One region of the Streptosporangium sp. NPDC000239 genome, then DNA from elsewhere that is predicted to be linked to it. Evidence: riboswitches for the same ligand, from Rfam matches in the RefSeq annotation. Region 1 holds a riboswitch; the other holds the start of a gene.
The links. Region 1 has a riboswitch for cyclic di-AMP ahead of ABT340_RS10825 (hypothetical protein). Riboswitches for the same ligand answer to the same signal wherever they lie in the genome.
Positions count from the first base shown of each region.

Region 2: it holds a riboswitch for cyclic di-AMP, as region 1 does, so the genes downstream of both, ABT340_RS04990 (CHAP domain-containing protein) here and ABT340_RS10825 (hypothetical protein) in region 1, are expected to answer to the same signal.

Region 1 covers NZ_JBEPEI010000003.1:366,079-371,729, reverse strand. Annotated here, with positions in the region: gene ABT340_RS10845 (class II aldolase/adducin family protein) at 1-372, shown strand, start outside; gene ABT340_RS10840 (DUF4032 domain-containing protein) at 431-1,657, shown strand; gene ABT340_RS10835 (hypothetical protein) at 1,810-2,391, shown strand; gene ABT340_RS10830 (roadblock/LC7 domain-containing protein) at 2,462-2,845, shown strand; gene ABT340_RS10825 (hypothetical protein) at 3,140-3,769, opposite strand; cyclic di-AMP (ydaO/yuaA leader) riboswitch at 4,015-4,165, opposite strand; gene ABT340_RS10820 (lytic polysaccharide monooxygenase) at 4,432-5,352, shown strand; gene ABT340_RS10815 (ATP-binding protein) at 5,480-5,651, shown strand, end outside.
Region 2 covers NZ_JBEPEI010000001.1:1,082,164-1,087,814, forward strand. Annotated here, with positions in the region: gene ABT340_RS04985 (ABC transporter substrate-binding protein) at 1-848, opposite strand, end outside; gene ABT340_RS04990 (CHAP domain-containing protein) at 1,245-1,943, opposite strand; cyclic di-AMP (ydaO/yuaA leader) riboswitch at 1,959-2,096, opposite strand; gene ABT340_RS04995 (oxidoreductase) at 2,481-3,353, opposite strand; gene ABT340_RS05000 (hypothetical protein) at 3,498-4,535, shown strand; gene ABT340_RS05005 (DUF6716 putative glycosyltransferase) at 4,547-5,651, shown strand, end outside.

The DNA of each region.
Region 1 (5,651 bases):
CACACCCACTCGACCTTCGCCACCGTGGTCTCGGCGGTCATGACCGAGCTGCCTCCGGTCCACTACAACACGACACTGCTCGGTGGCGTGGTCAAGGTGGCGGACTACGCCACGTACGGCACCGCCGAGCTGGCCGGGAACGTCATGACCGCCCTCGGCGACCGGCAGGCGGTACTGCTGGCCAACCACGGCGGGGTGACCCTCGGCGACGACCTCCCGCAGGCCTTCGAGGCGGCCAGGCTGCTCGAATGGCTCTGCGAGGTCTACGTGCGGGCCAGGGCCCTCGGCGAGCCGAGGACGCTCACCGGGGACCAGCTCTCCGCCGTCGTACGGCGCCGCCGGGCTCCCGCCTTCCCCCTCGGCGAGGACTGACCCTCCCGCGAGCCTCCCACCAGGCCCCCCGCGGGGACGACGTCCCCGCCCTGTCGACGTGAGGATCGACGCGATGCCCCTGCAGCTCACCGGCACCCCGAGCGACCCGGACCTGATCCGGCTGCCCTGGGACATCCCTCTTGAGAACTGGCCCGACCACCATCTGGTCGCCCTGCCCCGGGGTATCTCCCGGCACGTGGTGCGCTTCGCCAGGCTCTCCGGGAAGGTCTACGCGATCAAGGAGATCAGCGAGCACTACGCCAAACGCGAGTACCGCCTGCTGTGGGACCTGAACCGGCTTGACGCCCCGGCGGTCGAGCCGGTCGCCGTGGTGACCGGCAGGACCGACGCCGACGGTGAGCCGCTCGACTCCGCGCTGGTCACCGAGCACCTGCAGTTCTCCCTGCCCTACCGCGCGGTCATGTCGGGCACCATCCGCCCCGAGACGCTCACCCGGCTGCTCGACGCGCTGGCCGTACTGCTGGTGCGGCTGCACTTGACCGGTTTCTACTGGGGTGACTGCTCGCTGTCGAACGTGCTGTTCCGCAGGGACGCCGACTCCTTCGCCGCCTACCTGGTCGACGCGGAGACCGGGGAGCTGCACCCCATGATCAGCGAGGGGCAGCGGCTGCACGACATCGACGTCGCGCACGTCAACCTGTTCGGCGAGATGCTCGACCTGCAGGCGGGCGAGCTGCTGCACTCCTCGATCGACCCCGAGGAGGTCGCCGACTCGGTCTGCGCGCGCTACCACAGGCTCTGGGGCGAGCTCACCTCCGACGAGATCATCGAGGAGGTGGACTGGCACCGGATCGACCAGCGGATCCGCAAGCTGAACGACCTCGGTTTCGACGTCGCCGAGATGATGGTCCGCCGCAAGGCGGGCACGGGACGGCTGGTCGTGCGCCCCAAGGTGGTCGACGCGGGACACCACCAGCACAGGCTGTTCAGGCTCACCGGTCTGGACGTCGAGGAGAACCAGGCCAGGCGGCTGCTCAACGACCTCGACGCCTTCCGGGTCGCGCGCGGCCTGCGCCACGAGGACGAGGCGGTCGTGGCCCACCGGTGGCTGGCCGAGGTGTTCCAGCCGACGATCGAGGCCGTACCGGCGAACATGCGGCGCAAACTGGAGCCGGCCCAGCTCTTCCACGAGGTGCTCGACCACCGCTGGTTCATCTCCGAGAAAGCCGGGCAGGACGTCGGACTGCCCGCCTCGACCGAGTCATATGTGAAGAATGTTCTTGTCCACAAACCCGACGAGAAAGCCCTCCTCCCCGACGAGTAGTAAACGTTCCCCCCGTCGGTTGACAAACCTTCTACCGCCCGGCGGAATTCTTTTCCTCGCCATATCTGACTTTTCATGAATAGCTCCGGGTTCGGAGAGGTTTCCCTACGCTGACCGGGCGGCGTTGTGGAGTCGTTGGCGAGGGGGACCCCGTGCTCGGAATCGAAGGCTGCCTGGCCGAGGCCATGGCCATCCCCGGTGCGCTGGACGCGGTGCTGATCGACCAGACCGGCGGGACGGCCGTGGCGGGCGGCGGCGCGGCCCGCGAAACCGGCGCGGGCAGGGCCGTCGCGGGGCTCGGCGAGACCTTACGGGCGATGCTCGACGGCCTCGCCGTGAGCCTCCCCGGCGAGCCCACTGGAATCCGTGAAGTGATCATAACCACCGACGACGGATACCATTTACTAAAACCATTGGAAACGGTGTTCGACGGCCTGCTCGTGATTTATGTCCGTCTTGATGTACATCACGCTGATCTGGCCCTGGCGCGGCATCGTCTCCAGTCCCTGTCGGGTCACCTGACCGCCCGTGCCGGGGGTCTCACCGCCCCGCCGTTCCCGCGTGAGGAACGGCACCGGTCCGGCCCGCGAGGGTGCTTCGACACGGCCGGGCCACCGTGCCCGCCCGCGACGGGACCTCCCGCCGGGGCTCCCGGGGGGACCGTGACGGCGGGCGACCCCGCCGACGTCGACCTGCTCATCCGGCTGAGGAACGCGCTGAGGGCACTTGCCTGAGCCCGGTCCGACGCCTTCGAGGACGCCCGTGAAACCGCGGACGCTGAAGCGGACCAGAAGGAGGGTGCCGGTGGAAATCCGCGACGAGGTACGCCAGGAGATGACCCGGCTACGTGAGCGGACACCCGATGTGGACGGAAGCGTCGTGTGCGGCGCGGACGGCCTGACGATAGCCAGTGACCTGGACGGCGGTTTCGCCGAGCAGACCGGCGCCCTCTCCTCGGCGCTGCTGGCCCTCAGCCGCCGGATGGCGGACATGACGGGCAGGGGAACCTTCGAGGAGACGCTGGTCTCCGCGGCCGGCGGCCACGCGCTCCTCTACACCGCGGGCCCGAAGATCGTCCTCACGATCCTCGCCCGCCCGGGGTCCAACCTCGGATTGCTGCGGCTTGAGGGACGCAGGACGGCGGAGAACCTGGCCGCCATCACCTCCCGCGCCCGGACGCCCCGGTGACCGGAGCGGCGAGGACGACCGCGAGGGACCACGCGACGCCGAGGAGAGACGGAGGGTCCGGCCCGCGGGCCGTACGGCACGGCCGGTGAACGCGGAACGAGGGCGGGCACCTGTGCGGGGTGCCCGCCCTCGTCCTTCCTGAGGGGGTCTCGGACTCCGAGGGGGATCGGAGGAGGGGTCCCGGGAGAGGAGCGGGACCTTCGGGGATCTCAGGAAGCGGGGATCCGAAGGGGGTCGGGGGTCTTCGGGGCCGGGGGATATTTCAGGGGGTTGGGGGATATTTCGCGATGAGGGTTACGGCCGCGGCGCGTCGGCCAGGGCGGTCTGCGGCGGCGTGGCCGGGTTGTGGTCCATGAGCTTCCAGGCTCCGCTGGAGAAGGCCACGGGGTAGTTCTTCTTGCCGACGCCGTCGCCCCACTTGGTGATGACGTACTCGACCTTGATGTGCCCCTGGCCGTCGACACCGTCCACGCCCAGCGTGTCGGAGTTGAAGCTGCCACCGGTCAGGTCGGCGAAGGTCTTGGCGTCGAGGTCGATCATGACGCCGCTGCTCGACGGCACGCCGGGGCCGCGGTCGCCGACGAAGAACTTGGCCTTCTTGCCGTTGTAGAGGACGTAGCCCTCGGTGAACAGCGGCCAGCTCGGGCTGGCGATCATGCCCTTCTGCATGGGCTTGCCGCTCGCGGGCAGACCGGTGTCACCGGCGCGGCCGGAGGAGTCGTCCCAGAAGTAGGAGGCCTTGGTCGAGCCCTTGAGCAGGACGGGCTCAGCGGCGGCCGGGGCGGTGGCGGAGGTGGCGGTGGTTCCGGTGCCGGTGTCGGCTGCGGCGGGCAGCGCGGAGACGACACCCGCGGAGGTCAGGACGCTCGCGCTCAGAAGGGTGGCGGCGAGCAGACGATGGCGCAGGGCAGCGGAGAAACGCATGAAGACAGGGCTCTTTCACGAGGGAACAGGACAGCCGCTCGTGCCGGGCCGAAGACGTTCGGCGATCAGTGGGGCACGGGGCGTGAGCGCTCACAGGGAAGAGAGGCCGCACCAGGAAACAGGCGGGCGTACACGGAGCGCGGTGCGGGGCGGGGGTGCCGCGGTCAGGCGCGGCGGAAGTCTCAGTCGATCCGCGCGAAGGCGGTGCGTGCCGGTGGGTAGGCGACGACGTGATCCATGAGGGGATCTCCTCTCCATCTCGTCTACCGGGTTAGCTGACGGGTTCGGGCGGTGGAGTTGCCCTACCGCCGCGTTGTCGCGGCGGATTCACCCCAAAAGGTGGGTCCCCGGCTCCCGTCGCCCTCGGGAGGCTTCGGGATTCGACGTCGACCGACCGCTCCTTCTCGTGAGGGGCAAGTCACCGGTCGAGAACAACTAGGACACTACCCACCACAAACGGACAAAGCAAAGCAAAAGCCATGAAAACCCCAGAAGATCTACCTTCAACCCCCAAGAAAGGGACATTGGCCAGGTCTTGACCCCACTCCGCCCATGGCGTTAAGTTCAGTGAAACTGTTAGGAAACTTACCTAATAATTAACCCGTAATCATGGGCCTGACCTGCACGTTCTCCGCCCTTATACCCCCCAGGAGAAGCCTTTCATGAACAATCGGAAGCTTGGTGCGATCGCCGCCGCGGCGGCCGTACCCGTCCTGCTCTCGACGGTCATGGCCGGTTCGGCGTCCGCCCATGGATCGATGGGAACACCCGTCAGCCGGGTCTACGCCTGCTATCTGGAGAACCCGGAGTCGCCCGACACCCCGGCCTGCAAGGCCGCCGTCGGCAAATGGGACACCCAGCCGCTCTACGACTGGGACGAGTTGAACATCGGCACCGCCAACGGAAAGCACAGGGAGATCATCCCTGACGGGCAGCTGTGCAGCGCCGGACGCGCCAAGTACCGGGCCTACGACGCGGCCCGCACCGACTGGCCCTCCACGGCCATGCCGACCGGCGGCGGCGCCTACACCTTCCGCTACCCCTACACCGCCGACCACCCCGGCACCTTCGAGATCTACATCACGAAGGACGGCTTCGACCCGCTCCAGCCGCTGAAGTGGTCGGACCTGGACTCCACCCTGCTGGCGAAGGTCAGGAACCCGTCCAAGGTCAACGGCGAGTACGTCATCCAGGGCCAGCTGCCCCCGAAGACCGGCCGCCACATCATCTACTCGATCTGGCAGCGCTCGGACAGCGCCGAGGCGTTCTACACCTGCTCCGACGTGACCTTCGGCAACGTGTCGACCCCATCCCCGACCCCGACCGCCACGGCGACCGCGACGGCGACGCCCACGGTGACGCCGACGCTCACCCCGACCCCCACCCCGACCGTCTCCCCCTCCTCGACGCCCACGCTGACGACGACCGCGACGCCGCCCGCGCAGCCCTGGGCCGCCGGTGTCTCCTACTACGCCGGGAGCGTGGTGACCTACGGCGGCTCCGCCTACCGGTGCCTGCAGGCGCACACCTCCCTGCCCGGCTGGGAGCCCGCCAACGTCCCCGCGCTCTGGCAGCGCGTGTGACCCGGTACCCGCCGTACGGGCCGTGAGGCCGTAGGGCACGCGAACCCCTCCCATCGGCTCCCGGGCGCGGGGCCGGTGGGAGGCTCGTTCTTCCGGACATCACGGGCGAACCCGGTAGCGTGAGCGCGTGTCACTGACCCTCGGCTGTTGCCTGGCCGCGCTGGTGACCGTCGCGGCGCTCTACGCGCTGGCCCTGTACGGCACGGCGGGAACCGCGGCGGCCGGGGCCGTCGCCGTCACCCTCGTGGTGGCGATCACGATCGGCGTCGTGAACGGAAGCCTCAGGGACGCCGCAGGCT
Region 2 (5,651 bases), on a different contig from region 1:
CCCTTCTTGATGGCGGCGTTCCAGGGCGGGGTGAAGGAAGCCAGCTTGGCGGTGAGCCCGGCCTCGCTGAAGCTCCTGACCGTGTCGAAGGCGGTCTTCACGGCGGGGTTGGTGTCGATGACGAGCTTGTTGGACGTGTCGATGTAGGTGATGTCGCCGTTCCTCTGCGCCTCCTGGGCGAGGATCACGTTGTAGAGGGTGTTCGGGCCGTCCAGGAAGCGCGGCGCGTCCTTTCCGGGATTGGCGGCCTGGAACCTCCTGCCGACGTCCATGAAGGACTTCCAGTCGGGCCAGAGCCTGCCGACCTCCTCGCGGTCCGTGGGCAGGCCCGCCTTCTCGAACAGGTCGGTGCGGTAACACATGGTCATGCCGCCGATGTCGGTGCCGAGAGCGAACAGCTTGCCCTCGGCGTTGACGCCGTTGTCCCACTTGGCAGGGGGGAAGTCGGCCTTGCGGTCTCCGAGGCCGTACTGCCCGAGGTCGGTGAAGAACTGCGGGCGGGCCTTCATCAGGCCCATCGCGCCCTCGTCCAGGGCGACCACGTCGGCCGCGCCGCTGCCCGCCTGCAACCGCTGGAGCAACTGGGGCAGGTAGACGTCCTCGAAGCGGTCGGTCAGGTTCTGGTATCTGATCTGGATGCCGGGGTGGGCGGCGTTCCAGGCCTGGGCGGCCTTGTCGTAGCCGAAGTTCTCGCCGCCGCCGAAGGTGTGCACGGTGACGACGACCGGTTCGGCCGCCGTGGACGCGGGCCCGTCCGTCCCGCCGGAACCGCACGAGGTCAAGGCCAGCGCCGCGGCCGTGACCGTCGTGACCGCGGCGAGCCTGCCGCGCCGCCTGTGGTTCAACATTCCGGACCCCTCTCAGGTCGTTCGCCCGAATCGGTGGGAGGTGTCGTCACGGGCCGGTCCCCGACAGACGCGGCTCTGCGACGAGGCGGTTCCTCAACGTGTTGGGAGCGCTCCCACGAAGCGTGGCCGACGGGTGGGCCGACGTCAATACGACGAGACGCAACCGTTACCCTCCTCCGTTTCCATTGCGACTTATGGGCTCAAACGACCGCAAAATGGATGTGCTTCTTTTTGGGAGCGCTCCCATATCGACGGAGGGACGGGACGCCGAAAGGGCCGTGGCTCGGGGAGCCACGGCCCTTTCCGGATTCGGGGGATCACCGCCGCGGCGGGCGGGGAGTCCGCCGCGGATGGGGGTCTCGTACGGCGGGGGCCGTACGGAGGGAGGGGATGGGGTCAGCCGCTGTAGACCGGGTAGCCGTAGCCGACGACCTGGGAGGTCGGACGGATGCGCTGCTCGACCTTGCCGTTGCCGGTGTTGCCCTCGATCGTGGTGATCGTGCCGTTGCCGTTGTCCTGCTTCACGAAGCCGACGTGGTCGATCCCGTCGAGGTCCTTGCCGCCCTTCCAGTCGAAGTAGACGACGGCGCCGGGCTTGGGAGTGGTGCCCCAGTGGCCGTTTTCCCTGAACCACTTGGCGTGGGTGACGGTGTAGGCGTCCCAGCCCATGGTGGGGCGGATGCCGGCCTGCTCGCCGACCCAGGAGACGAACATCGCGCACCAGGGGGCGTTGGCGTAGTCCTGGATGCGGCCGCCGTCACGGGCGGTGGTCTCCTTGGCGCGCTCACTGGACATGTACCAGGAGTGGAACTTGGTGCCGCCGCCCTGGGCGTTCTCACTGACGCCGATCTGCTGGGAGGCGATGTTCAGAACCTGCTGGGCGGTCACCTTGGGCAGGCGCTCGGCCGTGGTCTGGAGGCTGGTCTTGGCGGTGTCCGCGCTCGCGTTCCGGACGGTGGCGGACGTCTGCTCGGGGGTGTCCGCCAGGGCGGGTCCACCGGCGACGACTCCGCCGCTGAGGGCGATGGCGGTGCCGAGGATGACACGGGCCAGGTAGTGCGTCTTGGGGGTGGAGGTAAGGCGGTGCTTGGCCATGGGGTACTGCTCCTTGCGTCGCTTCCATGCCGCCTACCGGGTTAGCTGACGGGTTCGGACTGGAAAGTGTCCTACAGCGCGTATGCGCTGATTCACCCCAAAGGACCTGGGTCCCCGGTTCCGCGAGACTCGCGGATTCGGCGGCCGTGTCCATCAGGCGGATGTCCACCTGGTGGAGCACGGTCGGGCAATGTCGTGGCAATGCGCTGACCTGCGAAGGTCTGGGCGTTCGCCGCGAATTCGTTGAACGTACGTGAACCGGACAGACGATTACAAGTCCGACACATTGCCTTGGCTTGGGAATGGGCCCCGTTCGAGGGGGAAGACTGGGGCCTCGTCCACCCGGGACGATCTCCCTTTCGGTGACGCGATCCCCGGTGGGAGAGGGGATCGCGACACGACGGGCACGGTAAAGGGCAAGGGCAAGGACTTCGCGTGCCAGGTGAACGTAGATCTTTTGGCCGACCCCTCCTCCACCGGGTCAAGAGGGGGTCTCTTTACCCGTCCCGGCGGGGTCGCCCCCGGCCCCAGGGCCGGTCAGGGGCGTGACGTGAGCGCGGCGAACCGTACGCCCGTGAGCTCCTCGGAGACGATCCACAGCCGCCGCGCCAGGTCTTCGTCGAGAGCCCTGGGCGAAGGCGTCAGCGCCCTGGGGCCCGGGCCGACGTACGTGCCGCCGGTCACGCCGGGGTGGGTCGCGGCGTACAGGGAGGGGAGGGCCCCTTTCTCCGGAGCCTTGAGCGCCAGCCGCATGAAGGCGGTGACCGGCCGGGTGAACACGCCCGGCCGCATGATCGAGGTGGCCGTCGGCCCGGGATGGACGGCCAGGCTGAGCAGTTTGCCTCCGGCCAGGCGCTGTAGTTCGAGGGCGAACAGCAGGTTGGCCAGCTTGGACCTGCAGTAGGCGCCGAAGCGGCGGTAGCCGTTCTCCAGCCCCAGGTCGTCGAAGTCGATCCGCCCCATCGCGTGCGCGCCACTGGAGACCGTGACGACCCTGGCCCCCTGTCCGGCCAGTAGCCGGGGCAGTAGCGACCCGGTCAGGGCGAAGTGCCCGAGATGGTTGACGCCGAACTGGGCCTCGAAGCCGTCGGCCGTCGTCCGCCGTGGAATCATGGCGACGCCCGCGTTGTTGACGAGGAGGTCGATCGGCCGGTCAAGGTCGTCCGTGAACGCCCGCACCGAGGCGAGATCGGCCAGGTCAAGGCCTCTGAGCTCGACCCGTCCCTCCGGGGCCGCCGCTCTGACCCTCTCCAGCGCCACCCGCCCCCTGGCCCGGTCGCGCGCGGTCATGATCACCTCGGCGCCTCGCCGGGCGAGGTGCAGGGCGGTCGCCAGCCCTATCCCGCTGCTGGCACCCGTGACCAGTGCCGTACTGCCGGACAGGTCGGGAATGTCATCAGCGGTCCACATGATCGGCGTCTCCGGGGCCAGCTGTACGAAACGGTTTCGTACACTACGGTAGATCGTCACGAGTACGACCCGCAAGAGGGCATATTCGTGTGTTCACCCGTAGTTCCCGGCGCCGTAAGACGTCCGGGTTACGGTGAGGCGGTCGTGAACGGGTCATCGCCCGGCGTGGAGGACGGTCGAGACCACGCGCGGGAGCAGGGTTCGGCCGTTGCCTGGGTGGAGTCCCCGCTGCAGATGCTCTGCGCCGTGGAGGCCCACCACGCGGGGCTGCTCGGCGCCCACGCACGAGTGGTGCCCAGGGCCGGGCTGCGCCCGCTGGCCGTCACCCGCCGTGAGATCGCCAAACTCGGCCCACCGGCCGGGCTCGAACTCGACGAGCCCTCGCCCGAGATGCCCAGGCCCCGCAGGGGGACGAGCTGGGCGGTCGGCGACGCCTTCTCCGGCAAGGTCCAGGCGGCCTGGCTCACCGCCCTGCCCGGCCGGATGGTGATCGTCGACGACGGGCTCGCCACGATCAGGCTCCTGGAACTGCTCACCGGGCGGTTCTGGACGCCCCTGCTCCGGGCCAGAGCCACCCCGGGACCGCTCAGGAAGGTGCTCGGCTCGGCCGCGGGCATGCGGCTGCGGGCGGCCGCCCGGGCAGGCCGCCTGTCGATCTTCACGGCGCTGCCCGTCCCCGACGACCTGGCGCGGGCCGTACGCGCACGGGGGGCCGAACTGGTCACCCACGACTTCGCCTGGCTCAGGTCCCAGCCCATGCGCAGACCGGGGCCGAGGGAACGCACCGTCGTCCTGGGCACCTCCCTGGTCCGCAACGGCCTCATCCACCGCGACCACTACTTCGGCTGGCTGGCCGGACTCGGCTCGACCGGGCCCGTCGCCTACTTCCCGCACCGCAGAGAGGACCCCGGCGACCTCGCCAGGGTCGGCAGGCAGCCCGGGATCACCGTCTACGACGGCGGCGCCCCCGCGGAGATGACGCTGCGCGGACTGGAGGCCGAGCAGCGGGTCCTGAGCCTGCCCTCGACCGCGGTCACCTCCCTGCGCGTCCTGCTGTCGGCCCGCGGCGTCGTCGTGGAGACCGTGGACGTCCCCGACGAGTGGTGGACCGCCCAGGCGGCGCCCTCCCTCAGAACGCACCTATCGATGTTCGCCCATCACGACACTGGAGTCACAGGTTGAAGGTCCTGGCCGTGGCCGACTCGGATTCCTACCTGAAGTGGGCCGCCTACCTGCTTGAGGGCCTGCCCTCGGGCTGTACGGCGGAGCTGACGGTGGTCCGTACCCCCATCACGCCCTCACCGGCCCAGATCCACGCGGCCGTGGCCGGCGCGGCCGGTGACCCGCCGGTGCTGTCCGCCAGAGCCCTGCGCAGGGCCGCCGAGCGGTTCAGGCCCGACGTGGTGCTGGTCGCCTGCACAGGGCCCGTGGTGGACGTGCTGGTCAGCGAGGTCCTCTCCGGTCTCACGCCCCGGCCCGTCTTCGTCTCCGGCCTGCCGGGCATCTCCATCCCGGCGACCGAGAAGGCATGGATCTTCCGCAGCGGATGCGACCTGTTCGTCCTGCACAGCGGGCGGGAGGTCGAGGAGTTCTCCACCATCGGCAAGGAACTCGGCGGCGGAGGACAGATCGGCCTCACCCGGCTGCCGTTCCTGCGCGACAGCGGGCAGGTCCCCGCGGCGGGGCCCCGCGACCGCGTCGTGTTCGCCACCCAGGCCAAGGTGCCCAAGCGCAGGGAGGACAGGGAACGGATCCTGCTCGCGCTGGCCGACCTGGCCGGACGGCGCCCCGACCTGGACGTGGTCGTCAAACTGCGCGCCCTGGACAACGAACGCCAGACGCACAACGAACGCCACAACTACCAGCGTCTGTGGCAGGCCCTGGAGACCGAGGGGCGGGTCCGCCCCGGCGCGGTGCGGTTCGCCGCCGGAGCCATGCACGAGCACCTGGCGCACGCCGCCGGGTTCGTCACCGTCAGCTCGACCGCCGCACTGGAGGCCATCGCCCAGGACGTGCCGCTGCTGGTGCTGTCCGACTTCGGCGTCAGCGCCGAGATGATCAACCTGGTCTTCGAGGGAAGCGGTCTGCTCGGCACCATGGACGACCTGGCTCAGGGCCGTTTCCACACCCCGGACGAGGCCTGGTGCAGGGCGAACTACTTCCACCCCAACGGGGAGAGCGACTGGGTGTCGCAGATGGTCGCCCTCGTCGGCCAGTCCCGCTCGGGACGCCTCGTCCCCGCGACCTCCCTGCTGGACGGCCCGCAGTACGCCGCAGCCCGCAGGCGCGCTCGCCTGC